One region of the Exiguobacterium sp. NPDC077395 genome, then DNA from elsewhere that is predicted to be linked to it. Evidence: predicted binding sites of a transcription regulator. Region 1 holds the regulator's gene; each other region holds the start of a gene.
The links. The regulator Rex, encoded in region 1, represses fermentation and respiration genes when NADH is low (regulators of the CRP and FNR family bind a similar motif). The targets are predictions, from matches to a motif close to TTGTGAAATATTTCACAA.
Positions count from the first base shown of each region.

Region 2: a site for Rex is predicted at 5,514-5,531, ahead of adhE (bifunctional acetaldehyde-CoA/alcohol dehydrogenase). Genes of this name have one in related genera too.
Region 3: a site for Rex is predicted at 3,271-3,288, ahead of ACQKD4_RS11455 (DoxX family membrane protein). Genes of this name have one in related genera too.

Region 1 is NZ_JBNNHU010000004.1:9,580-17,319, forward strand. Features, by position in the region: gene ACQKD4_RS13300 (LysR family transcriptional regulator) at 1-168, shown strand, start outside; gene ACQKD4_RS13305 (iron-containing alcohol dehydrogenase) at 195-1,358, opposite strand; gene ACQKD4_RS13310 (putative quinol monooxygenase) at 1,362-1,655, opposite strand; gene ACQKD4_RS13315 (type 1 glutamine amidotransferase domain-containing protein) at 1,742-2,404, opposite strand; gene ACQKD4_RS13320 (hypothetical protein) at 2,560-2,967, opposite strand; gene ACQKD4_RS13325 (ABC-F family ATP-binding cassette domain-containing protein) at 2,964-4,865, opposite strand; gene ACQKD4_RS13330 (redox-sensing transcriptional repressor Rex) at 5,016-5,672, shown strand; gene tatA (twin-arginine translocase TatA/TatE family subunit) at 5,672-5,890, shown strand; gene tatC (twin-arginine translocase subunit TatC) at 5,894-6,682, shown strand; gene ACQKD4_RS13345 (FAD-dependent oxidoreductase) at 6,895-7,740, shown strand, end outside.
Region 2 is NZ_JBNNHU010000001.1:1,347,590-1,355,329, forward strand. Features, by position in the region: gene pfkB (1-phosphofructokinase) at 1-847, opposite strand, end outside; gene ACQKD4_RS06950 (DeoR/GlpR family DNA-binding transcription regulator) at 844-1,587, opposite strand; gene ACQKD4_RS06955 (alpha/beta hydrolase) at 1,723-2,637, opposite strand; gene adhE (bifunctional acetaldehyde-CoA/alcohol dehydrogenase) at 2,779-5,370, opposite strand; gene ACQKD4_RS06965 (MarR family winged helix-turn-helix transcriptional regulator) at 5,760-6,206, shown strand; gene ACQKD4_RS06970 (YebC/PmpR family DNA-binding transcriptional regulator) at 6,287-7,000, shown strand; gene ACQKD4_RS06975 (Na+/H+ antiporter family protein) at 7,144-7,740, shown strand, end outside.
Region 3 is NZ_JBNNHU010000002.1:195,130-202,869, reverse strand. Features, by position in the region: gene ACQKD4_RS11470 (helix-turn-helix domain-containing protein) at 1-963, opposite strand, end outside; gene ACQKD4_RS11465 (MFS transporter) at 1,074-2,327, shown strand; gene ACQKD4_RS11460 (DUF3817 domain-containing protein) at 2,349-2,645, opposite strand; gene ACQKD4_RS11455 (DoxX family membrane protein) at 2,726-3,232, opposite strand; gene ACQKD4_RS11450 (pyridoxamine 5'-phosphate oxidase family protein) at 3,411-3,824, opposite strand; gene ACQKD4_RS11445 (cold-shock protein) at 3,942-4,142, opposite strand; gene ACQKD4_RS11440 (glycoside hydrolase family 55 protein) at 4,404-6,002, shown strand; gene ACQKD4_RS11435 (flavodoxin domain-containing protein) at 5,966-6,472, opposite strand; gene ACQKD4_RS11430 (glycoside hydrolase family 13 protein) at 6,576-7,740, opposite strand, start outside.

The sequences.
Region 1 (7,740 bases):
AGTATCTTACCGAACTATTTGATTCGACACGCACTCGAGCGAGGAAGCGTTCAAATCGTAGCACCGGAGCGTTTTGCGACGAACGTTATTTACCTCGCGCATCGGACCGAATCGAAGCATGACCCTGTCATCAACCAAGTCATCCGAGCGCTGCAGGATGCAAAATGAAGTAGGACCCACGTGGGTCCTACTTTTTATAATGCATTTTTTAGGATTGTCGCTACGTCTTGTTGACGGAGCGGGACGTACTGGCCGATTTGTTCAGCGACCATTGCCCGTTCTGCCATCAATTCGAGATGCGTGGCGTCAATTTCATAATCACTGAGACGTGACGGTGCACCAATCGATGTCCAGAAGCCTTGTAACGCCTGAACTGTCTCCTCGACAAGGACGTCATCCGATTTGTCGTTCACGTCAATGCCGAAGACGCGTTCACCGAGTTGAATGATGCGTTCAGGACATGTCTTCCCGACATAGCGAAGCCATTCCGGGAAGAGAATCGCAAGTCCGCCACCGTGTGGGATATCGTAGACGGCAGAGACCGCGTGTTCAATCATATGAGTCGCCCAGTCCGTCTTCACGCCCATCGATAAGGTCCCGTTTAAGGCAAATGTTCCGTTCAACAACATCGTTTCCCGTGCGTCGAAATCATTCAAGTTTTCAACGAGGCGAGGTGCCGTCTCCATCATGGTCCGTAAAATCGATTCCCCGAACCGTTCTTGGAGTAAAGCGTTCTCTGAAGCGTGGAAATATTGTTCGAAGACGTGCGACATGATATCAACGATTCCGTAAACCGTTTGGTTCGCCGGTACACTCAACGTATAGGTCGGGTCGAGTACGCTGAATTTCGGGTAAGTGAGGGGCGAGCCGAACGAGCGCTTATCTTGCGCCTCCCAGTTGGTGATGACGGCGCCACCGTTCATTTCTGATCCCGTTGCCGCCAATGTTAAGACTGTCCCAATCGGTAATGCATCTGTGACGGGGACTTGTCGTGTCACGATGTCCCACGGATTCCCGTCATATTTTACACCGGCTGCGATTCCTTTCGCACAGTCGATGACGCTACCTCCACCGACAGCTAGGATGAGGTCGATTTGATGTTCATGGACTAAGTCAATCCCTGTTTGAACTGTCGTTAGACGCGGATTTGGTTCGACACCAGAAAGTTCGACGACGGTTACGTTCATGTCGGCTAATAGAGCGGTTACTTCTTCATAAAGACCGTTCGCTTTGATGCTCCCTCCACCGTATAAAAGAAGGACACGGTCCCCGTATCGTGGGATTTCGGTACGGAGTGATTCCAGTTGTCCTTTTCCGAATAAAAGTTTGGTCGGGTTGTGATATTGAAAACGTTCCATTGGTTAATAAACCTCCTTGATTTCTTCTAAGTATTGAACGTCCCGACTAGCGAGAAGTGCCTCTGCTTCTTTGCGATACGTTTGATAGTGGGGTGAGGCGATATGCGCATCGAATGCCTCCTTGTCAGCCCACTGTTCGTAAAAGACGAACGTGTCTGGGTTGCCTTCGACACGGTGTAGCGTATAGAAGACACAACCTGCCTCCGCGCGTGATGGGGTGACGACTTGGCGTAAGTGTGTCTCAAGCGCGGACCCGAGACCGGGCTTCGCTTGAATCTGAGCTAAGATGGTAATCATCTTCATTCCTCCTCATCTATAAAACCCGCCTGTTTGAGAACAGGCGGGTCGCTCTCTTTCATCGATTGGCAACGAGAAAGAATCGATTAGTTTAACGTGTTGATGACGGCTTTTGCGACAGCAACGGTCGATTGTGGATTTTGGCCTGTTACCAAGTTTCCATCGACTTGAACGTTTTCTGTGAAGTTGTCTGCGAGCACGATGTTCGCACCGAGTTCACGAAGACGCGTTTCAAGCATGAACGGCATGTAGATATCAAGACCTGTCGCACGTTCTTCTTCATCCGTGAACGTCGCAATCGTTTTACCGTTCACGAGTGGTGTGCCGTCAGACAATGTCGCACCGACAAGACCAGCGGGACCGTGGCAGACGGCAGCAACCGTTTTGCCTGCTTCAAATAGTGAACGGATCGCAACATTCAATGCTTCGCTTTGTGGAAGGTCGAACATCGTTCCGTGACCACCTGGCATGAAGATGGCATCGAATTGATCGAAGTTGGTAATCGTCTTCAAATCAATCGTATCTTCGAGAAGGGGAGCCGTCGCTTGAATGTCAGCCGGTACTTCGCCTTCTAAACTGCGTGCGTCGATTGGAGATTGACCACCGTTCGGGCTAGCGACTGTGATGTCATATCCTTGTTGTTTGAACTCAACGTATGCCTCACCAAACTCGGACAACCAAAGTCCAGTCGTGTGACCGTCCTTCATTTCTTTTGCGTTCGTCACGACCATTAATACATGTTTACTCATCTGTCATTCCTCCTAAGAAATCATCCGTCATTTCGGTACGTGACTAGAATAACGCGCACTCTAACGAAAAACAAATTAAGAAAAATCACCTTATCTATAAATAAATTTATACATAAATGAAAAAGCCGTCCCCTTCGAAAAAGAGGACGGACTGTTTACGCTTTCGGTTGTCGATAATTCTCTCGGTGCCACGTATTGATGCGGCTCACGATGAACACGAGAAGGGCAAGGATCCACATGAAGAGCGTCTCTTCATAGAAGTGGGCCCACACCGATCCCGGCGAATAGAACGTGTGAACAGTCACATCGACCGGCCAGACGACAATACGGATGAAGAGCGTGCTCATGAGCAGGCCACTGAAAAGACTGAGTAGAATCCCTGGCCACGTCTGAATGATGAAGCCGATGACGACTGGTAAAAAGTAAAAAAGAATAGAAGGGACAATCGTCGGCTCCCCGCGGATGAGTTCAGATACGAACTCGGTTCCGGTTGGCACGATATAGGCCAGTCCCGTGAGGAACGCTTGGATGAGCTCGATTCGCATGGCACGTGTACGCATCATGTATGGAGTTCCTCCCATTCCGCATAAAGTGCGGTGATGGATTCTTTCGCTGCGTCCGATTCGGTCGACAACTCCTGGGCACGGGCGAAGTCGTTGAAGACGTCCGGCTCACAAAGCAACTGTTCGATTTCGTCGAGGCGATTTTCATGTTGCTCGATTGCCAACTCAATCTCTTCGATGCGCTGTTTGATGCGGCGCTCTTCCCGTTGTTGTTCCTTATCGGCACGCTGTTTTTTCACGACGACCTGCTTTGTCTCTTCACGGGCGAGTCGCGCGAGTTCTTCTAGTTCTTCTTTCTTCTCGACGTAGTACGAATAGTCACCGAGATACTCGTCGATGCCGTTCGGCGTGATTTCTAACACACGCGTCGCGAGACGGTCGATGAAGTAGCGGTCGTGCGAGACGAAGAGAATCGTACCTGGATAGTCGAGAAGGGCGTTCTCTAAGATCATCTTCGAGTCGAGGTCCAAGTGGTTCGTCGGCTCATCCAAAATGAGGAGGTTCGGTTGCTCGAGCTTCAGCTTGGCCAACGTGAGACGTGCGCGTTCGCCGCCTGATAATTCATGGACACGCTTCATGACGTCATCGCCGCTGAAGAGGAACTGTCCGAGAAGACTCCGCACTTCTTGCTCGCGCATGAGTGGCCAGTCGTTCCAAATCTCGTCGATGACACGGTTCGCGTCCGACAAGTTCTGCTGCTCCTGATCGTAGTAGCCGATCTCGACGCCGGTCCCGTAGCGGATATCACCGGTAAGGGCGGCTTGTTGTTTCGTCAACACTTTGAGAAGTGTCGACTTCCCGACCCCGTTCGGACCGACGAGAGCGACGGATTCCCCGCGCTGTAGCTGGAAACGGAGATTTTGGGCAATCGGTTCTTCATACCCGATGGCGAGGTCACTCGCGCTCAACACATCGTTCCCGCTCTGTCGTTTGATGGAGAACGAGAGGACCGCACTGCGTTCGTCACCGTCCGGAGCATCGAGACGGTCGACTTTCTCCAGACGCTTCCGTACGCTTTGCGCCCGTTTCGTCGTTGTCGCCCGGGCGATGTTTCGCTGAATGAAGTCCTGCATCTTGGCAATCTCTTCTTGCTGCGACTCAAACTGCTTCTTCTCTTGTTCGTAGAGAGCGGCCTTCTGTTCGAGATACTTCGTGTAGTTCCCGACGAAGCGGCGGCTCCGGTGACGCGACAACTCATAGACGACCGAGACGACACGGTCGAGGAAGTATCGGTCGTGGGAGACGATGAGGACGGCCCCTTTATAGCCGCTTAAGTACTTCTCAAGCCATGCGAGCGTCTCGATGTCCAAGTGGTTCGTCGGCTCGTCCAAGATGAGCAGGTCGGGACTTTGAAGGAGCATCTTCGCCAAGGCGAGACGCGTCCGTTGTCCACCAGAGAGCGTGTCGATCCGACGCTCGAAGTCGTCCGGATAAAAGCGCATCCCGTGAAGGACCGAGCGGATGGTCGCTTCATATTGATAACCGCCACGCTCTTTGAATGTATGCTGCTCTTCATCGTAAGAGGAGAGGAGGCGTTCATACGCAGCGGCGTCATTTAGGATTCGTTCTGAGCCCATGTCGGCTTCCATGCGACGGAGCGTCTTCTCTTGCTCAATCAAGTCCGTGAAGACGGTGAGCATCTCGTTCCAAATAGTCTCGTCGGATTCTAACCCTGAGTCTTGGGCGAGATAGCCGATTGTGACGTCTTTTGGCTTCATGATGTCCCCGGAGTCATAGTTATATTCACCAGCGATGACTTTCAAAAGCGTCGACTTCCCGGCCCCGTTTCGGCCGACGAGGGCGACGCGTTCGCCTTCTTGGATTTCGAGTTTGACGTTTTCTAAAATCGGCTCGACGCCGAAGGATTTGGATAAGTTATTGACTTGCAGTAGGATCAAGTGAAAAAACCCCTTTCTCTCTATTTAGTATACTGTATTTTTCAGCGATTTTAGGTATATTCGTTGAGTGGTCATGTGAATTCGTTTACAATCAAGGTGTATGAAATTCAGATTCGTTTGTAACGTGTCGTAAAAAGGAGGCTCTTTCCGTTGAGTCAAAACGAACCAAAGATTCCACAAGCGACAGCCAAACGGTTGCCACTATACTATCGATTTATTCAAAGCCTGCACGCGTCAGGTAAACAACGTGTCTCTTCAGCAGAACTGAGTGAGGCGGTCAAGGTCGATTCGGCTACGATTCGCCGTGATTTCTCGTACTTCGGTGCGCTCGGTAAAAAGGGATATGGCTATAACGTGCAGTATCTGTTAGACTTTTTCCGAAAGACACTGAATCAGGACGAGATTACGAATGTCGCCTTGGTCGGGGTCGGTCACCTTGGGACGGCATTCGTCAACTATAACTTCCTTAAAAACAATAACACACATATCGTCGTCGGGTTCGACGCAGACGAGACAAAAGTCGGCACGACGATGTCAGGCGTCCCAATTCATCACGTCGATGAGATGGAACAGATTATGAAGCAAAACAAGATTGACGTCGCCATTTTGACGGTACCTTCTGCCTATGCGCAGTCCGTCGCAGACGACTTGGTCCGTTTCGGTATCAAGGGCATCTTGAACTTCACACCGGCACGACTTACCGTACCGGACACGGTTCGCGTCCATCACATCGATTTGTCGATTGAGCTGCAGTCACTCATTTACTTTATGCAACACTATCCAACCGCTGAGGGGGTCCATCAATAATGGAATTACTAGCATCATCACTCGTCGTCGGGATTCCGGGTGGGGCGAGTCTATTCATCATCGCCATCATCGCGCTCATCATCTTCGGACCGAAGAAATTACCGGAGTTTGGTCGCGCGGCCGGACAAACGCTTCGTGAGTTCAAAAATGCAACGAACGGCATGATGAACGAGCACGACGAGAACGACAAGAAAGCTATCGAAAAGAAAGAGCAGTAAGCCATGAATCATCAACCTGATCAAGAGCGGGAAATCACCGATCACTTGACAGAGCTGCGGAGACGACTGATGCTATCTGCATTTGTCGTCTTTGCCTTCTTTTTGATGGCTTTGCCGAGTGTCAAATATGTACTCGCGTACTTGCAAGAAGATCTCGTCGAACGCGGGCTCGAACTGAACGCCTTTGGGGTCGCGGACCCGCTCATGATTTACTTGAACTTGGCGCTCATCATCGGCCTGATTGCGGCGAGCCCATTCCTACTGTATCAAGTGTGGGCGTTTGTCGCACCCGGTCTGCATCCGAATGAACGAAAAGGTACGCTCGCTTATATCCCGATCATCTTCGGATTGTTCTTGATCGGCCTTGCGTTCGCCTACTACTGGTTATTCCCGCTCGTCCTCGATATCTCGACGGACCTCGGGCAAGACCTCGGACTCGAACAAATCATCGGGGCGAACAATTACTTCACGTTCTTGTTGCAACTGACGATTCCGTTCGGTCTATTGTTCCAATTGCCGGTCGTGACGATGTTCTTGACCCGAATTGGTGTCGTGACACCATACTTCTTATCGAAGATTCGTAAGTATGCGTACTTCGCGCTATTCGTAGTCGCGGCATTCATCACACCACCGGATTTGACGTCGCACCTTATGGTGTCATTGCCACTCTTCTTCCTATATGAGATTAGTTTATCGATTTCACGCGTCACCTACAAAGGGGTGTTGCGCCGGGAGAAAGAAGCGATGGTGCAAGAACAGATGGATTTAATGAAACAGATGAATGAGAAATAAGCATCGTTCCGTAAATGGGACGATGCTTTTTATATGCATTACACTGTAGTTCAACTGGTGTTCAAACTTTAGACACTTTTACGTGAAATAGTGAGCATAGTCGTTGAATCCTATATTGTGAAATAGTACACTAAGGTCAAGAAGTTAATGTGATATTTATCACAATCTAAAAACGAAACGTACTGTCTAACATAAAAGGAGAGACGACTCATATGAAAATCGCAGTCATCGGATGTACACACGCAGGAACAGCAGCTGTCAAAGGATTACTCGCCAAGCACAACAATCTTGATATCACCGTTTACGAGCGGAACGATAACGTCAGCTTCCTCTCGTGTGGGATTGCGCTCCATGTCGGTGGGGTCGTCCAACGTGCAGAAGAATTATTCTACTCCTCTCCACGTGAGCTTGAAGAGCTCGGAGCAACCATGCGCATGAAACATGATGTCTTATCCATCGACACCGACGCGAAGACGGTCCACGCCAAAAATCTCGAAACAGGGGAAGACGTGCACGACACGTATGACCGCTTGATCGTCACGACGGGTTCATGGCCGATTGTCCCAACGCTCCCAGGAATCGAAATGAATGGAATCGAACTCTGTAAAAACTATGCGCATGCACAACGTATCATTGAGCGCGCGACAGATGCAACGAAGATTGCTGTCATCGGAGCGGGTTATATCGGAGTCGAACTCGTCGAGGCGTTCGAAGCATACGGTAAACATGTTACGTTCATCGATAGTGCCGACCGCATCTTGAACAAATATCTCGATAAGTCGTTCACGGATCCATTAGAAGCAGACATGACAAGTCGCGGGATCGACCTCGAACTCGGTCAGACGGTCGAAGCGTTCCGTGGTACAGATGGAAATGTCACACATGTCGTGACGGACAAAGGTGAATTCGAGGCGGATCTCGTGATCCTCTGCGTCGGATTCCGTCCGAACACAGGACTCCTCGAAGGGCAGGTCGATATGCTCGGGAACGGCGCCATCATCGTCGACGAATACATGCGCACGAGCAACCCGGACATTTTTGCGGCAGGTGACAGCTGT
Region 2 (7,740 bases), on a different contig from region 1:
CAAACGTATATGCGGACGCACTACCTGTTGTGACAGCGTAGCGGAACGCCTCCTGTTCGCCTTTTTCTTTGACGTTTGCGACAAATCCGGCAACGAGTGAATCTCCGGCACCGACTGAGTTGACGAGTTTACCGACCGGTGTGTTCGCCGTGACCGCGCCGTCCTTGTTGACGAGTAGTGCTCCATCCCCTGCAAATGAAATGATGACGTTTTTCGCGCCACGTTCGACGAGTTGCTCCGCATAAGGAAGGGCGTCCTCGAACGTCTCGATCTCTGTATCGAACAGTTCGCCTAACTCGTGATGGTTCGGTTTAATCATCAACGGTTCGAGAGAAAGGACTTCAAGCATGGCGTCTTTCGTCGTATCGACGACGAAGTCGGCACCTTTTTCGCGAATCGATTCAGCGATTGTCCGATACAATGAGTCCGGTAAATTACTTGGGATACTTCCCGCAAGAACGACGATGTCACCTTCATCGACTTGGTCGAACTTGGCTTTCAATTGTTCGAGTTCACCATCCGTGATGTTCGGTCCGCTCGCGTTCAATTCGGTCTCTTCTTTTGCACGAATCTTGACGTTGATTCGAGTATTTCCGTTTACTTCAACAAAATCCGTGTGCACGCCATGGTCGACGAGCGACTTTTTGATGAAATCACCTGTCGTTCCACCGATAAAGCCAAGCGCTTTCGTTTCTTTTTCATATTCTCGAAGCACGATCGAAACGTTGATCCCTTTTCCACCTGCTCGTTCGGTCGTTTCTTCGATTCGGTTCACTTCTCCTAAATTTACTTCTGGTAATGTCACGTAGTAATCAATAGAAGGGTTGAGTGTTAACGTGTAAATCATTTCGCATTCACCACCTTTGTTATTGTTTGGATGGAACTCATTGATGCATCGCTTGATGTGATCAATTGCGCAGCGTCTAACGTGGCGACTCGGCTGAACGTTCGTTTCCCGATTTTCGATGCGTCCGCGAGCACGTATGACGTCTGTGCCAATTCAATTGCCGTCTTTTTGACAAGCGCTTCTTCTGGGTCCGGTGTCGTGTAGCCTGCGTCAAGGTCGATTCCGTTCATTCCGAGGAAAGCGAGGTCAACTCGATAATTCATCATGCTCTCGCGGGCATTGTATCCAACGAGCGCTTGAGTCGACCGTTTCAATTCTCCGCCGATCACAAACGTCTTAATATCAAGATCAAATAATTCATTCGCTATCGGTAGACTGTTTGTGACGACTACAATTTTCTTTCCTTCTAAAAACGGTACCATCGCCTGAGTCGTTGTCCCGGCATCTAAATAGATCGACATCCCATCTTCAATGAATGTTGCGGCCTTCCGTGCAATCGCAACTTTTTCATCGACGAAACGATCTCGTTTCTCTTCAAATGTCGGTTCTTCGTCAGGAGTCGCGATGAGTGTCGCTCCCCCGTGCACCCTTGCCAGATATCCTTCCGCTTCGAGGTCCGTCAAATCACGACGAATCGTCGACTCGGATGAATCCGTCAAATCAACCAACTCTTTCAATTTGACGACTTTCTGCTCAGATAAGCGTTGTAATATCAACTGATGTCGTTGTTTCGTTAACATCTTGTTCCCTCCATATGTCTAATATAAAGCGTTTTCATTATAAAAACAACTAAAATCATTCAAAAACATTCAGATACATTCAATTTGTCACAATTATAACATAAAAAACGGTCATATAATGACCGTTTTTTATGTTTATGACTGTTTTCTTAACCATTCCACCACTTCTTGGACGAGTTTTGGATGAATCGGTTCATCAATCGCCTCACGGTATTCTTTATGAAGCGTCAGAAGAGAATGCGGTGAATCTCGCTTCACGAGAAGGTGATTCATGTCATCGATGATCGAGGACGTAACCTCCCCTTTCGTCTGAATCATATGGACGTGCTCCGGTGGGACTTGTACGTCACGCCCTCCTGTAATCGCAAGGACCGGAACAGTGACATGTTCTAACCGCTCCCGTACGTCATACGAGGCATGTTCGCGAATCCATTTTGCGTTCACGACTTGTCCTCTGTATTTAAAAGCGGAAACTTTCGTGCGTAAAGATCGCTCGAGCAAGTCATCCTGCCGCTGTCTCACCTTTTTCGCCACCCCTGTCACCCGGTAAAACATGCCTTTTAATCCTTTGACACGTTCGACGTCCTTTGCTAAGGCGTCTGCCTGATATAAAAACATCTGTTTCGATGACTCATGGAACCCTGACAATAAAATGAGTCCATCGGATTTCGTCTCCAATTGTACAGCTGGCGCAAGGATTGCCCCTTCACTATGACCGAGTATATAGAGATGATTCACATCTGCGAGTTGTCGAATCGTCCGCACGACTAGAATCGCATCGTTAATCAAATCATGTAACCCGACCTTATTGAAGTCACCATCCGACTTCCCGATTCCTTGTTTGTCATACCGAAAGACGTTATAGCCATGATCGTATAGCGCCTCAGCTAACTTTCCGTACGTATTAAAGCCGACGCCACCCATATTCCCGTCACGGTCACTTGGTCCGCTTCCACTCAACATGACAATGGTCGCCCGAGGCTCCTCATGCGAAAGAAAAGTTCCTGCAATTGTTCCATACGCTGTCGTAATCGTCATCTCTTGTTTCATCGTATCGCCTCCACTTCTATCATACCCGAAACGAACGACCAAAAAAATATGTCGTCGCCTGTACCGTTTCTTAACTAACCTTTTATCTACTCAAAAAAGGTGCCCGCTCTCTCGAACGGGCACCTTGATTGATTTGATTTCTTATACGCCTTCGTATGCTGCGTACATGATTTCTTTCAACTCTTCAACGAGCGGCATTTTCGGGTTTGCCGTCGTACATTGGTCTTCGAATGCGTCGACTGCCATTTTGTCAATCTTCGCATCGAGTTCTGCTTTCTTGATGCCTTGTGCTTTGAACGAGAGTTTGATGTTCAAACGTTGACCGAGCTCGATGATCGCTTGGACGAGTGACTCGACACCTTCTGCTGTCGTACTTGCCGGGAGGCCGAGGTAACGTGCGATTTCTGCGTAACGCTCGTCTGCGATGAATGACTCATATTTCGGGAACGCCGCAAGTTTTGATGGGCGTGTCGCGTTGTAACGGATGACGTGTGGCATAAGGATTGCGTTCGTACGACCGTGTGGTACGTGGAACTCTCCACCGATTTTGTGAGCGATCGAGTGGTTGATTCCAAGGAACGCGTTCGCGAACGCCATACCAGCCATCGTTGAAGCGTTGTGCACTTTCTGACGTGCTTCCGCATCGCTACCGTTTTCATACGCTTTTGGTAGGTAGTCGAAAATCATCTTGATGGCGCGGAGGCAGAGGCCGTCCGTGTAATCATTCGCCATGACTGAAACGTATGCTTCGATCGCGTGCGTCATGACGTCCATTCCTGTGTCAGCCGTAATTGATGCTGGCACGGTCATGACGAACTCAGGGTCGACGATGGCAACGTCTGGTGTGATCGCATAGTCGGCAATCGGATATTTCACGTTACGTTTTTTGTCTGTAATGACGGTGAACGGTGTCACTTCAGAACCTGTACCAGAAGTTGTCGGGATGGCGATAAACATTGATTTGTTACCGAGCGTCGGGAACTTGTACGTCCGTTTGCGAATATCCATGAATTTCTGACGAAGGTTTGAGAACTTCTCTTCTGGACGTTCGTAAAAGAGCCACATTCCTTTTGCAGCATCCATCGGTGATCCACCACCGAGTGCGATAATCATGTCTGGTTGGAAGTGACGCATCGCTTCGGCACCGTTCATGACCGTTTCGACAGATGGGTCTGGTTCGACTTGGTCAAAGATGCGGTACTCAACACCTGCAGGCAAGTTTTTGATGACTTTGTCAGCAAATCCGAGTTTGACCATCATTTCATCCGTGACGATCATCGCCCGTTTTTTCGTTGTGAGCGATTGAAGGTATTGCACCGAGTTTTTCTCGAAGTAGATTTTTTCAGGTACTTTGAACCATTGCATATTCACGCGACGTCTCGCCACCTTTTTCACGTTGAGTAGATGTTTCGCCGTCACGTTTTCTGAGACGGAGTTTTTACCGTATGACCCACAGCCGAGCGTGAGGGATGGTGTCATTTCGTTATAAAGGTCACCGATTCCACCGTGTGCTGAAGGTGAGTTGACGATGATACGGCAAGCTTTCATGCGAAGACCGAAGTCAAGGATGGCATCGTCATCTGTTGAGTGGATGACCGCTGTGTGACCGAGACCACCGATTTCGAGCATTTTTTCAGCGATCGCGAATCCTTCTTCACGTGACTGTACTTTATAAGCACCGAGAACCGGGCTCAACTTCTCATGAGAAAGAAGTTCAGTTGCGCCGACCGTTTCAAGTTCAGCAATCAAGATTTTCGTATCAGCCGGTACGTTGAGACCTGCTTTTTCAGCGATCCACGCTGCTGGCTTCCCGACGATTTCTGGGTTGACCGCACATGTGTCCGTGCGAATGACGAGTGTTTCGAGTTTCGCTTTTTCTTCAGGTGAGCAGAAGTAGCAACCGAGTGCCGTCATTTCTGCTTTCACTTCTTCATAAACTTCTTGGTCGACGATGATTGCTTGTTCAGACGCACAAATCATACCGTTGTCGAACGTTTTTGAAAGGATGACGTCCGAGATGGCACGTTTCACTTTCGCAGTCTTATCGATATAAGCCGGTACGTTACCAGGTCCGACACCGAGTGCTGGTTTACCAGTCGAATAAGCTGATTTGACCATTGCTGCCCCACCAGTCGCAAGAACCATCGCCACACCTGGGTGGTTCATGAGTGCTTTTGTTGCGTCGAGTGACGGGACTTCAACCCATTGAATCAAGTTTTCAGGAGCACCTGCTGCTATCGCTGCGTCACGAAGAACACGTGCCGCTTCACTTGAACACTGTTGAGCGGATGGATGGAACGCGAAGATGATTGGGTTACGTGTCTTGATGGCGATGATCGCTTTGAACATCGTTGTCGATGTTGGGTTTGTGACCGGTGTGACCCCAGCTACGACACCGACTGGTTCTGCGATGTATGTGATTCCGTTTTGAACGTCGTCTTCAAGAACGCCAACTGTTTTTTCTCCACGGAGTGAGTTGTAAATATATTCTGTCGCGAAGATGTTTTTGATCATCTTGTCTTCAAAGACACCGCGGCCAGTTTCTGTATGTGCTAATTTCGCAAGTGCGACGTGTTGCTCAAGACCAGCGAGCGCCATCGCTTGTACGATTTCATCGATTTTCTCTTGGTCGAACGTCATCAACGTATCGAGTGCGGCATGTGCACCCGCTACAAGCGTATCCACCATTTGTTCTGCCGTAGTTTCCACTTTTGCTTTCTCTTTGACTGCCATGTTAGGTTCCTCCTCATAATTGAGAGCTTTTAATGAACATATTGACTTGATGGAAGACACAATGTGATGACTGCTTTCAAGAGATTGTGCTTTCCTTCACATTCATAGAATACAATGTTTTTCAGAGTTTGTGGGTGACAACAATGTGAACTCTTTCACAATATTTTTTTGTCATTTGTTGATACCCCTTGATTTTTAACTGTGTCCTCAGTAAAATCGAATGCGTTTTCATGAAAACAAGTAATTCCGTTTATGTAAACGCTTACATAAATTGTGTCGGTTCTATTTCTTCTAAGATGTATCAATCATCACATCAACCCGTTTTTAGGTTCAACTGCACCTAACTCGTGTATAATGAAAATAGAACCTAACTAGGAAGTGAATCTACTATGCCGAAACAAGATGCTGCGGACCAGTTCGTCAAACTGATCCCTTTAATTCGTCGTAAACTGCTACGTCGATCTGATTTCCCACAAATTCCGAACTTGAACTTCTCTCATTTCCATCTGTTGATGTTGATTGAGGACGAGGGGGCTGTCACAAATGGACGAATTAGTGAAACACTCTCCATCGCGCCGCCCAATGTTACCCCGCTCATCACGAAACTGTTAAATGAAGGATATATTACACGCGTACCGGATGAACGGGACCGCCGTGTCATTTGGAACCAGTTGACAGAGAAAGGTGAGCGTATTTTACTCGAACGGAGAGACTCGTTCCGGAGGCTTTTTGAGGAGCGTCTCGCCTTTTTAAACGAGGATGAAACCGACCGCCTCATTGACAGTTTGAAGACGCTCACCGAGATTGTTGAGAAGATGGATAAGGGCGACGAGTAAAACTTTTCTCGTCAATTCACGCAACTTCTTATATAATCTGTAATGAATCTACGTACAAATGGAAAGAGAGATGACATGTAATGGGTCGTAAATGGAACAACATTAAAGAGAAGAAGGCGTCGAAAGACGCGAACACGAGTCGCGTCTATGCGAAGTTCGGTCGCGAGATTTATGTGGCCGCCCGTCAAGGGGAACCTGATCCTGAGTTGAACCAGTCATTAAAATTCGTTGTGGAGCGTGCGAAAACGTATAACGTGCCCCGTGCGATTATCGATCGCGCCATCGATAAAGCAAAAGGTGGCGACGAGGAAAACTTCGATGAGCTACGTTATGAAGGATTTGGACCGAACGGTGCGATGGTCATCGTCGATACGTTGACGAACAACGTAAACCGTACAGCATCTGAAGTACGTGCCGCTTTCGGTAAAAACGGAGGAAACATGGGTGTCAGCGGTTCGGTCGCCTACATGTTTGATGCGACAGCCGTCATCGGTGTCAATCAAATGTCGGCAGACGATGTCCTTGAACTCATGATGGAACACGACCTCGACGTTCGTGACGTCATCGAAGAAGATGAGACAGTCATTGTTTACGCCGAGCCAGAAGCGTTCCATGCCGTTCAGACTGCATTCAAGTCTGCCGGGGTTGAAGAGTTCGCCGTCGCCGAGTTGACGATGCTTCCACAAAACGAAGTGTCGCTCGATGACGATTCGAAAGAACAGTTTGAAAAATTAATCGATGTGCTCGAAGACTTGGAAGATGTTCGCCAAGTGTATCACAACGTCGATCTGTAACACGTAAGCGATAACTTTCACGAGTTATCGCTTTTTTTCATAATCGATTTGACAAGGGTCACATCATATGTTAAATTTCAAAAAGTCTTTATCATATTAAAGTGATACCAAGAGAAAGAAATTGTGAAAGGTGTTGGATGGATATGAACGCAGTATTACTTGCAGTCATCGTCTTATTTGCACTCGCCATCAGTCGTGTGCACATTGTATTGTCCTTAATATTAGCTGCGCTTGTCGGAGGGCTTGTTGGAGGGCTCGGATTTAACGATACGTTGACCGCTTTCAGCGACGGTCTTGGCGGCGGAGCGAGCATCGCCCTTAGCTATGCGCTTCTCGGAGCATTCGCCGTCGGATTGTCGAAGACGGGTCTACCAGACGTCTTAGCTGAAAAGTTAATTGCGATGTCAGGTCGTGACGTGTCAGGAAAGCGCGTGATGTACGTCAAAGCGTTCTTATTGTCGCTTCTTTTATTGTTGTCAATCAGCTCACAAAACGTACTCCCGATTCACATCGCCTTTATCCCGATCGTGATTCCGCCGTTACTCGTCTTATTCAATGAGTTGAAGTTAGATCGCCGCCTCGTCGCAACCATCTTGACGTTCGGTCTCGTGACACCGTATATGTTGCTACCAGTCGGGTTCGGTGGCATTTACTTGAACGAGATTTTGATTGCAAACGTTGAAGCGAACGGCTTAGCTGTCGGAGACGTCAATATCATTTCGATTATGGGAATCCCGGCA
Region 3 (7,740 bases), on a different contig from region 1:
CCCTCGAAAAGCGTAGTACACACCTTTCGCCATCGAAATCGCCGCAATGAACGGCTCAACCTCTGTCGTGAGTGATTCCATCAACTTGACGTTTTCCCCTAACAGATCAATATGTCGATATTCCATCGCATAGAGCGCTTCGGAAAGTGCCACTTTGATTTCTGCCAAGCGGTCTTCCGTGAATTGAATGTATTGCTTCGCCTTTTGTAAAGACTCACGAACATGCTTTTCATCGTTCAAATAGAGCGCACAAATCGAAATGGTGCGATACACGTCGTCCGCACGGTAGTAGATTCTTGTTCGTTTCATATACTCGAGCACGTCTTCAAGCTGTCGAATCGAATCTTCCAAATCCTCGTCACAAAGAAGGTTTTTAAATACAATCAACATGACGTACTCAGTTCTCGTTTTCGTTTTCATGTATTTCGCATCAAGAAGTTCGATCGCGTCAATCCGTTCAAGCGATTCTTCAAATCGGTTCCACATCAATAAATAATAAGCCTGGCTAATTCGTCCCATTGCCAATTCATCAGATTCACCTAGCTTCTCAAAAATTTCAATGGCACGATCGTAGTAGTTCAATACCTTCTCATTTTCTCCTTCTTGAAAGTACGTATCCCCATACAACATGTATGCTTTACCTTGCCACACGGAGTTCATTTCTTCTTTTAAGTATGGGGAAAGCATCTGTCGTATTTCTTGATCTGGCCGCGAAACGAGTGTCATTTCTTCATATTCTAACTGCTCGACCATCGTCTGTAATTCAGCTTCTTTCGGGTCAGTCAATAACTGCTGCATCGAGACATCTAACCGACTTGCGAGTTCTCGTAAGCTACGCATCGATGCCTCCGCTTTCCCATTTTCAATCATACTGAGCATCGATTTCGTGACGATCCCTTCCGCCAACTGCGTTTGGGTCATTTTCTTCTGTTTTCGTAACGTTTTAATTCGTTCACCAATCATATGCCACCTCTATAAGTTAAATTATATTGAACTTTATGTTTACATTTCACTCGATTGCCTTTATGATAATGTTAAATCACATTTAACTAATTTGCAAAGGAGTGTTCTCTATGAAATTCTTATCTTCCAATTTATCGATTTTATTACTCGGTAAATTCATGTCACTGTTCGCATCCAACTTATTTACGTTCGTAGCAGGATTAACGGTGTTGACGACGACTGGATCTGGATTACAATTCGCATTTGTCTTACTGGCAGGCACATTGCCACGCGTTCTTTTGTCACCATTTGCCGGCGCTTATGCGGACAAACTTGACCGAAAACGAGTCATCATCAAGATGGAGTCTTTGAATGGAGGACTGTTTTTACTCGCAGGGATTGCAAGTTTGCTTTGGACGTTCGAAGCACCTGCCTTTTATGTCATCACATTCTTCCTATCCATCGTCTCTACCTTCTTATCGGTCACGCTATCGAGTTCGATCCCACTTCTATTCGAAGAGGAAGAGCTTCAACGTGCCAACTCCCTCATTCAGAGCATCATCTCCATCTCAAGTATCGGCACTCCGCTTCTTGCCGGAGCACTGTTTAAACTCATACCGATTCCAGCTTTTTTATTCAGCTCAGCCCTATTCTTCATGATTGCCGCCTTGCTTGCTTCTCGACTCACATTTCATCAGAAAGAGATTGCTCCAACCGAACAATCCACCTGGGAAGATGTACGGTCCGGTCTCTCTTATTTGAAGCAGCAACGAGTTTTATGGACAGTCGCCGTTCTAGCTGCCTTCTTGAACTTCTTTTTCGTCGCGACAGAAGTGTTGTTCCCGATAGCCGCTTTACAAGAGGTCGGCGTGTCTCCGTTTCAGTTTGGACTACTTGAAAGCATGGTTGCCATTGGATTCTTAATCGCTTCTTTACTTCACGCCTTGCCACTATTCAAAATCAAACATCGTCTGTCGACCATGCGATCTGCACTGACCATACTCAGTGTTCTATTTGTCGGCCCTGCCATTCCATTATATTTGAACTTCAACGTCCTCACTTCGATTTTCTTTTTCGCAATGTTCGCCTTATTGAGTGGTTTCTTTATCGTACGTGTCAACGTTCCGATTCAATTGCTTTTACAAACGAATACGGATCCGAATTATTTAGGTCGCGTGATTGGGGTACTCGAGTCACTTGCGATGGGTATCACGCCAATCGGTTTTATTCTATTCGGGGTATTGAGTGATCTTGTACCAGTCGCACATCTATACACTGCATGTATGATTGGCCTACTCCTATGTACCTGCACACTCACATATCGGATTCGCCATGACATCCAAGCGGAACGGTCAGCAGCTCAGTCAATTGAACGAGTATCCTAACAAAAAAAGACATCGAACGAATCAGTTCGATGTCTTCTCTGTTGACGCGAGTACCCGTTTTTCTAATAAAAATGGTCCGAATGGGATGACCGATGCCATGACGGCAAGCGTCAGAACTTTGAAGCCCCAACGGAAGCGCCACGCCATGTAGACGGCTGCGAGCACATAAGCCACAAACAAGAAACCATGTGCAGCGCCGACGATGCTGACCGCGAGTGGAATACCCGCCATATACTTCAATGGCATCGCGATAAACAGTAACAACAAGAAGGACACACCTTCTGTGTAGCCAAGCCATTTAAAATGAGTCGTAGTCATATGCGTTCTCCTTTATCTCTGTAGGCTATATCTATCGTAGCCGAAACATGAGAGGTTTGTCACAGGAGAGTGCATAAAAGTTACGAAGCTATTTGACGATTTGGTGAACGATGCAATACTTTCGTTTCGACGAAGTTGCGAAGGAACAAACCATCGACTCCGATTTTCCCTGCGTTATGTCCAGCAACCAAAATCAATACGGATACGATCAACATCGTTGGGTTCGTACTGACCGTTCCAGAGAGCAAGAAAGCCATGTTCATGACAAGACCGAAGAACGCCGCGCTACGTGTGAGTGCTCCGAGCAATAACCCCAACCCGACCAAAAATTCACCATAAGGAATAAGGACATCGAATAATCCAGCGTTCGGAATCGCAACGTTTTCTAAGAATGCAGCCCACCATCCTGCGACGGCTGGATGTTCTCCAGTCGCGAGTGTCACCGCGTTGTTTAAGAATCCTTCCGTTCCAAAACCACCTGTGATTTTACCCCAACCTGCTGTTAACCAATGATAACCGAGCCAGACACGTAACACCGTCAAGATTGCCGTAGCGATGTTATGATTTTGCCAAAATTTCGTGAACATGATGATTCCTCCTTTTCAAGAAGTTGAATAAATGAATAATGTGATTACATTCACAATATACCACCTATGTTCACTATTTCACATATGTATTTTGCTTTGTTCATGATTCGTCCATATGTACGTCACACTCTATTCACATCCAGCAAAAAGACGCCTACTCGAGGCGTCTTTGAGAAGTTTACAACGTTACTTCTTGAGGTGGCTGCCCTTTTTTATTCATCACACGCATCGATTCTGGTTCGATTTTGAGAATGACCAATTTCGGATCGTCCGGACCATCAAACCAGCCCTCGAGTTTGTCGTTCCACACTTTTTCTTTCATCGATTCATCGTCTGACACAGTCGCTTTCCCTAAGATTTCTAAGTAGGTGTCCCCCACTCCATCTCCGTCATAACCAATCAAAATATGCGTATATGGATTCTTCTCTAATTCCTCCACCTTATCTGTATCGTTCGAGGTTGCTGTGTAGAGTGTAAAATCATCATGGAAAAATGTCATGTAACGACTATGTGGCTTCACTTTATACACGGTCGCCATCGTCCCTACATCACTTGAATCTAGGATTTTTAAAGCTGTTTCTTTTGCACTCATTCCAAATTCCTCCTTCATGATTTGTCGCTCGTATACTGTTCCCTCAAACTACACGATTAAACACAAAAAAACCTGCTCGCCGATGCGAGCAGGTATCATATTCCTTAGAAAGGAAGATTAGATTTTTTCAACGTTAGAAGCTTGTGGTCCACGAGCTCCGTCTGTGATTTCGAAAGTTACTTCTTGGCCTTCTTCAAGTGTTTTGAAGCCGTCGCCTTGGATTGCTGAGAAGTGTACGAATACGTCGTCTCCGCCTTCCATTTCGATGAAGCCGTAACCTTTTTCTGAGTTAAACCATTTTACTTTACCTGTGTTCATGAATGAACCCTCCTGAAATAAACGCTATGCGTTATAGTAGTGCCTTACTAGAAAAAACTTGACCAAAAAAAATACAAGCCTCTGGATTATCTAACGAAAAATAATCCCAAGCACTTGTGAATTATGATTCCAGCTATTCTTAATTAAGCACATATTGAATATAACACGACTAGATGCTTCTGTCTAGTAAATACTTCTGATTGCTAAAAAACGAGGTGAAACGGGTACATGCTAGAGAAGATGATGCTAGGAGGATTTATTATGAAAAATGCAAAGGACCCACAATCAATCGCATCGATGATTACCTCATATTCTGATTGGTCGGAAGAAGACCTCATCCAGCGAACACTCGAATGGCATCGTGTCACTCGCGAGACATCTTACTCAGAGCAGCAACAATCCATCCCTTGCCGAATTCCAATGACAGAACGTATTACGCCTGTTCAAACGTCACTCCCGCTCGAACAAATGGACGGAATGGTTCGTCCTGTTTGGATGCGACGCCTCGATGCGGAATATTTGAATCTGCTTCAGGTCACAAAACAACGTGTTGATGTGACAGATTATGGCGCTGTCGGGGACGGACAAACGGATTGCACGCTCGCTTTTCGTCTCGCCCTCCGCTCCAATCGCCGTGTCTTTGTCCCGGCAGGTGTGTATATCGTTCGGGGCATTCGCCTTCCTTCGAACTGCGTGTTAGAAGGTGCCGGACAGGACGTCACCATTCTAAAACTATCCGATTGTGCCCCAAAGCATCGAAGATTGTTACGAAACGCCACCCCATTTGCGGGAAACCATCATATCGAGGTATGTCACCTGACGCTCGATTGGAACGTTGCACGATTAGGCGATGCGAAACGAACGACGAGCGGTGACACGTCATCGAGTGCCTTGACGTTTGCCCATGTGACGTATGGCTGGGTGCATCATGTGACGGCTAAAAATGCCGGTCTTCATGCGTTCGACATCACGTCTCCACACTATCATTACTTAGGGGACGGCCTCCGTGCCGCAAACGGCAGTCGGTATATTCATCTTGATTACCTTGAGGCGACGAACTATGGGGATGACGGAATCACGACACACCATAGCGATGCCATTTATATCACCAACTGTTATTGTCATCACCCTCATGGTCGAACGCATGCTGTTGGATTTTCAAACTCGAATGGCATTGAGATTGACGATGGATCGCGGCACGTCACACTCGTGAACAATAAAAGTGAAGGATGTTTTGGCGGAATCGAAGTAAAGGCACATGGAACCTCGTCAGCGGCTCATGACGTTCATATTTTTGGACACCTTTCACTTCATGACAATCGCTCATTTAACTTCCGTCACATTGGTCATCATTTAGCAGACGATCCCGATTCGGCGACAGCACGCTTTCTGTCTGGTACGAACTTAGTATCCGTCGAACCGGTCCGAAGCTCGCTATATGCGAAATCCTCGCCACGAAGCCTGGTCGTATCGGCCTATCAAGACGTCTTGATCCATGGATTGACCGCGATCGGTGACCCGACTTACGATTACGAAAAACATCCGGCACTGGCGATTCAATACAAGTCTCGGCGCGTTCAATTACATCGCATCTCCGTACGTGGATTTACAACCTCGAGAGCTGATCTCGAACTGTTCGGAGGGGATAATCGGACCGATGAAGTGACCATCGAAAACTTACGATGCCTTGAATCTGCGCCAATCGCGTTAAGAATAGGACGTCAGCTGGAGAAAATCGCACTTCATCAAATCGAAGGACAGAAAAAAAGCGGAGATGTACTCATCTCCACGAAAAGTCCAATCGATGCGAAAGACATGCTCGCTTACGGATTCTCGGACCGAGTACGTTCAGACGTTTGAGCCGCCTCGACAAGCCGATCCAATTTGTCCTCATCGAGTTCAAGCGAGCTTTCTTTCTGTTTGGCCATCATGCGGACGATCGCTTTGTCTAAAAAGCCCATTCGTTCAAAGTCATACCCGCTCCCGACAACTTCGACGAAATAGGCATGTTCTCGTAGCGTGTCACAATAAGCTTCTTCTAGCTCGCGAATCCGTTCCGATTCTGTCGGTGTCCCGGCACACAAATATAGAGCAAGGGGATGCTCGAGCAAGTGTGCCTCATGAAGCGACAACCATTCCTTCATCTCGTCCTGGATGGTACCCATCCGAATCGAACTGCCGACGATGACGTGATCCACGGTCTCCCACATGACGTTCGGCTCTTCTACGATATTTTGGACATGAACGTCTCCCGATAACCGTTCAGCGAGTAAAGACGCCACTTTTTCACTCGTCCCATATCTGGAAGAGTACGCGATTAAAGTACCCATGTCGTTCCCTCTTTTCATGTCAGACGTTACTTACACTATTCCCGAATCATCGAGAGAAGATACGCGACCATTCAAAAAAGCTCGCCGTCTGGCGAGCTTTTCGTCACAGTTTATACACTTGTGCTTCGTAAGGACGAAGGGTGAACGGTTCAATCGGTTCCATGTTTCCGATGACGCGTTCTTTTACGTCATATGGTAAGTCACGTTGTTGTGTGTCACCTGAGAAGTTACAGAGCACGAGCCATGTCTCTCCTTCGAACGAACGTGTGAACGCATAGATTGCCTCATCTTCCGGTAACAACAGCTCATACTTTCCATAGACAACGAGCGGATTGGCTTTACGGAGCGCAATCAATTGACGGTAGTAATGGAAGAGCGAATTCGGGTCTTTCCGTGCCGCTTCCGCATTGATGTCGACATAGTTCGGGTTGACCCCAATCCATGGTGTTCCTGTCGTGAAGCCACCATGTGCTTCGTCCGACCACTGTACCGGCGTTCGTGAATTGTCACGTCCTCGCTCATGAATTCCACGGAAAATCTCATCGTGCGTCAACAACCCTTTTGATGTGTAGTCACGGTAGGCGTTTAACGTTTCGATATCTCGGTACTGATCAATCGAATCAAACGCGACGTTTGTCATCCCGAACTCTTCCCCTTGATAAATGTAAGGTGTCCCTTTCAATAGATGAAGAAGTGTCGCAAGCATCTTCCCGGAACGGACACGATACTCAGGTGAATCGTTTCCGAAGCGCGAGATGGCTCGTGGCTGGTCGTGGTTACTCCAGTACAGGCTGTTCCACCCTTCCTCTTCCAGTCCTTCTTGCCAACGCGAGAAGATTGTCTTTAACTCGGTCAATTTCCAGTCCGTCGGATTCCATTTCCCGAAGCTACCGTTCCCGACATCTACATGCTCAAAATGAAAGACCATGTTCAGTTCGTTACGGTCTTCCCCTGTATACAATTTCGCTTCTTCCACACTGACTCCTGGCATCTCACCGACCGTGATCGTGTCGTATTTCGATAAGACTTCTTGATTCATCTCTTGCATGAATTCATGGATACGTGGTCCGTTAAAGAAGAATGGCGTGCCGTCACCGTACCCTGTTCCTTGCGTTTGACCATCCGGATAGCTTGGATTTTTTGAGATCATATTGATCACGTCCATCCGGAACCCGTCGACCCCTTTATCGAGCCAATACGTCATGAGATCGTACACTTCACGACGAAGCGTTTCGCTTTCCCAGTTCAGATCCGGTTGTTTCTTACTG